Regions from separate parts of the Streptomyces sp. MST-110588 genome, predicted to be linked through region 1. Evidence: riboswitches for the same ligand, from Rfam matches in the RefSeq annotation. Region 1 holds a riboswitch; the other holds the start of a gene.

Region 1 (2,194 bases):
GGTCGGCTCGGCGACACAGGCACCGGCGTGCCGGCGGGTGGTGACGAACCCCTCCGACTCCAGGGTGCGCAGTGCCTCCCGTACGGGGACGCGGGAGACCCCGTAACGGCCGGCGAGCAGTTCCTCGACGAGGCGGCTGCCCGGCGCCAGGGCGCCGGAGACGATGTCGTCGCGGATCGCCGTGCACACCGCGTGCGCGGAAATATGGCCTCGCATCGTCCGTGCCTCCCCGCGATTCCCGGGAAACGCCGCCGGTCGGCGGCTTTTCCGTGACTCTATTCGACCGTGGTCGCCTTTCCGGTGGCCTTCTCCCGTTCATGGATATGTTTTGGCCATGAGCACGGGTGACGGAAACCCGTGGAGGGAAATCCGCCCGAAAACGCCGGAACCCCGGCCGGGGCCGGGGTCGGAGTCGGGGGAAGCGACGGTCTTCTCGTCAGGGGCGACGGTCTTCCCGTCAGACGTTGACGCCGTGTGAGCGCAGGTACGCCACGGGGTCGATGTCCGAGCCGTAGTCGGGCGACGTACGGGCCTCGAAGTGCAGGTGCGGGCCGGTGGTGTTGCCCGTGTCGCCCGACAGGGCGATCTGCTGTCCCGGCATGACGGTCTGGCCGACCTGGACGCTGATGGAGGAGAGGTGGCCGTACTGGGTGTACGTGCCGTCGTTCATCTTGATGACGACGTTGTTGCCGTACGCGCCGCCCCAGCCGGCCTCGACGACGGTGCCCGCGCCGACCGCGTGGACGGTGGTCCCGGAGCCGGCGTGGAAGTCGACACCGGTGTGGCTGCCGGAGGACCACAGGCCGCTGGACGCCTTGTACTGGGTGGAGACGTAGGAGCCGTCGATCGGCGCGACGAAGGCGTTGAGGCGCTTGCGCTCCTCCTCGCGGGCGGCCCGCTCCTTGGCCTCGCGGTCCTTCTTGGCCTTCTCCTCGGCCTTGCGCTTGGCCTCTTCGGCGCGCTTGAGGGCCTGCTGCTCGGCCTTGGCCTGGGCGGCGGCGGCCTCGGCAGCCTCCTGCTGGGCGTCGGCCTGGGCCGTGAGGTTGTCGGCGAGCTCGTCACCGATGGCGACGGCCTGGCGGAGGCCGGTGTCGTGCAGGCTCGCGTCGTCCGTGCCGGCGGCCATCGCGGGGGAGGCGACGGAAGCCATGACGCCGGACGCGGCGAGCGTGGCTATGCCGGCGATGTTGCGGGTCGTACGGGCGCTGCGGCTCGGACGACGGTGCTTCCCGGTGGCACGGGTGAACGCCATGGGGCGGCTGTGTCCTTTCCTTCCCTCTCGCCTACCGGGTTAGCTGACGGGTTCGGAGCAGGAAGGTCTCCTACGGGCTCCTCCGGAGAGGAGACCGATTCACCCCATGGGGACGTTGGGTCCCCGGCTCCCCTGGCTCGCGCCGTACGGGGACTCGGCGATCGCTGTCCGGCGCCGCGGCGCGGCTCACTGGTGACGGACAGCGCATCCGACGCTAGACGCGCCGTCTTGGAATCGGCAAACAGAAGCGCGAATTTGTGCCGTACGCCACACGACTCTCGTGGAACCGCCCCCAACAACCCGGGCAAAAGGAAGATCCCAGGGCACATGAGCACCCTGGGATCTCTTGCGTCCCTCAAGGGGCGCCGTACGTCTCTCAAGAGCCGCCGTGCGCCCCACGAGGGCCGTCGACGGCCGATGAGTTGCCGCCGGCTGGCGCCGGCGGCCGGCCCACCGGGGTCAGCCGGTGACGATCCGTACCTCGCCGATCCCCAGCGCCTTGACCGGCTCGGCGATCTCCGAGGCGTCCCCCACCAGGACCGTGACCAGCCGGTCCACCGGGAAGGCGCTGACCACGGCCGCGGTCGCCTCGACCGTGCCGGTCTCGGCCAGCCGCGCGTACAACTGCGCCTGGAAGTCGTCCGGGAGGTGCTGTTCCACCTGGTCGGCGAGGGTCCCGGCGACCGCCGCGGCGGTCTCGTACTTCAAAGGAGCCACACCCACCAGGTTCTGCACCGCCACGTCACGCTCGGCGTCCGTCAGGCCCTGCGCTGCCAGCGTGCGCAGCACCTTCCACAGGTCCTCCAGCGCCGGGCCGGTGGAGGCGGTGTCGACCGAGCCGCTGATGGCGAGCATCGCGGCGCCCGTACCGTCCGGGGCGGAGCGCAGCACCTGGCCGAAGGCCCGTACGCCGTAGGTGTAACCCTTTTCCTCGCGCAGCAC
Region 2 (2,194 bases), 3.0 Mb from region 1:
GCGAGCTACGACGACGTCGATGGACGGCACGTTGTCTCCTTCATGGGTGTCTGGAGTTCTGCAGCACGAGCCTAACGGCCCCGGGGGGCTGCGCTCGCCCCCAGCCCGGCCCATGGGACGAAAACAAACGAAAATACTGCCAAAGGCCCAGTTCATTGGGCGTATGGGTGCATTGTTCGCTGAACGGGAACGCCGCCGGAAACGCCGTGGTCACAGGCGTACGGCGGCGGGGCGGAAAGCGACGGGGCGGGAAGGCGCACCAATGGGAGAAGCCCCGTCGCGGCGCGTTCGGGGGACGACGCGGCGTGACGGGGCGGTCTCACGGGAAGAGCGGATTCCCGGGCGCTTCGGGCCGCGGGGTCAAGGCCGGGACGGCCCGTACGTACCGCCGTACGTACGGGGAGTCCGGGACCCCGGCGGACCGGGAGGGGCAGGAGCTCAGACGGAGAGCTTCTGGCCCGGGAAGATCAGGTTGGGGTTGCCGCCGATGACGGACTTGTTGTTCTCGTAGACCGACTTCCAGTTGGTGCCGTGGGAAGCGGCGATCTTGGCGAGGGTGTCGCCCGCCTTGACGGTGTAGTTGCCGTGGCCCTGGGACTTCTTCGGCTGCGCGGGGGCCGGGGTGGTGCGGGCGGCCTCACGGGCCTGCTTGCGGGCCTCGGACTTCGAGGGGCCCTGCTGGTGACGCTCGGTGTAGCTGCGGGTGGAGTTGTGGTGGCCCGAGCCGCCGGAGGTGTTCACCTGGGCCTTGGGGCCGCCGGAGGTCAGGTTGCCGGCGCCGGCGCAGGACCAGGCACCCGGGCCCTGCATGGCCAGGAGCTTCTCGGCCACGGCTATCTGCTGGCCCTTGCTGGCCAGGTCGGCGCGGGGGGCGTACTTGGTGCCGCCGGCGGCGGCCCAGCTCGAATTGGAGAACTGCAGGCCACCGTAGTAGCCGTTGCCGGTGTTGATCGACCAGTTGCCGCCGGACTCGCACTGCGCGACCGCGTCCCAGGTGGAGACGGAGGCGGCGGAGGCGGAGGTGGCGCCCATCAGCGGGACGGCCACGGCGGCACCGGCGACGCCGGCCAGGGTGGCGACGCGGACGGCCTTGGAGGGACGACGGTGCTTGCCCTTGACAGAAGACATGGTTGTTTTCCTCACCGACGCCTACGAGGTGAGCTGTCGGGTTCGGACTGTGAGTGGCCCGGCCGCGTCTCACGCGGCTTCACCCCTAGCCGTCCCTCCCGTTCTCACGGGTGGGGCCGGCACTTACCTTGGGTCCCCCGCTCCTGCCTTCGGCGCTTGCGCGACGACGTCCTCCGACCACCGGCAGGATTCGGCGTGTGGTCGACGGGCCCGCTTTGGCGAGCGGTCACGACCGTAAACAGGAACACCCTGCCGGTTCAAACCCCTACTTCTGAGGCGAGTTGACCGTTTTGTGACCCGAGAAGCTCCCATTTCCGCAGGTCGCGGGCGGTTTCGAAACAATGGCCGACTCGGACACGCCCGAGCCGAACGAGAGCCATGTCTCACTTTCGCCAAAGCGGACCCAACAGCTCCGAATGAGCCGGTCAGCGACCGACTTCAAGGCGCTGACCAGGCAGAATCAGATCCGGGTCGTCTCCGATGACGTCCTTGTTGGCCTTGTAGAGCGCGGGCCAGCCACCGGGCGTCCGGGAGTCCTCGGCGATGACTGACAGGTTGTCACCCGGCCGCACGACGTAGTCCGTTCGAACAGGCGGGTGGTCGCGGTGCGTGTCCCCGCCACGGGAGGCGTGGCGCCCGCCGGAGCCGCGGCCGTCGCCCTCCTGGCCCGCGTCCCCGTCCGGCCCGCCGCGGTGCTTGCCGGCACCGGGGAGCCCCGGCGCGCCCGGGTCGGTGGTGGGGTCGGTGGCTCCGGGGCCGGACGTACCCGAGCCGTCCCGGTCGCCGGTGCCGGACTTTCCGGCGGAATCAGATGAACCAGACGATCCCGGGGAATCCGAGGTGCCCGAGGAACCGGAGGAATCCCGCGCATCCGATGGGTCCGAGGTGCCCGAAGAATCCGTCGCGTCCGTGGCGCCCGATGCGTCGGATTCATCCGTACGGTCCGAGGCGCCCGAGGAGTCCGACGAGCCCGCCCGGCCGGACGGGTCCGCCTTGGGCCGCGTACCGCTGTGGGACGGCGCCGGGGTGTGCGAAGGCGCCCCGGAACCCGACGGCTTGGGCGTCC

What was found. Region 1 has a riboswitch for cyclic di-AMP ahead of KGS77_RS08075 (M23 family metallopeptidase). Riboswitches for the same ligand answer to the same signal wherever they lie in the genome.
Region 2: another riboswitch for cyclic di-AMP. It lies ahead of KGS77_RS21350 (transglycosylase family protein); the one in region 1 lies ahead of KGS77_RS08075 (M23 family metallopeptidase).

What each region holds. Positions count from the first base shown of each region.
Region 1 is NZ_CP074380.1:1,839,907-1,842,100, forward strand. It holds gene KGS77_RS08070 (GntR family transcriptional regulator) at 1-216, opposite strand, end outside; gene KGS77_RS08075 (M23 family metallopeptidase) at 458-1,252, opposite strand; cyclic di-AMP (ydaO/yuaA leader) riboswitch at 1,266-1,422, opposite strand; gene KGS77_RS08080 (pitrilysin family protein) at 1,712-2,194, opposite strand, start outside.
Region 2 is NZ_CP074380.1:4,860,210-4,862,403, reverse strand. It holds gene eno (phosphopyruvate hydratase) at 1-30, opposite strand, end outside; gene KGS77_RS21350 (transglycosylase family protein) at 439-1,128, opposite strand; cyclic di-AMP (ydaO/yuaA leader) riboswitch at 1,132-1,293, opposite strand; gene KGS77_RS21345 (transglycosylase family protein) at 1,554-2,194, opposite strand, start outside.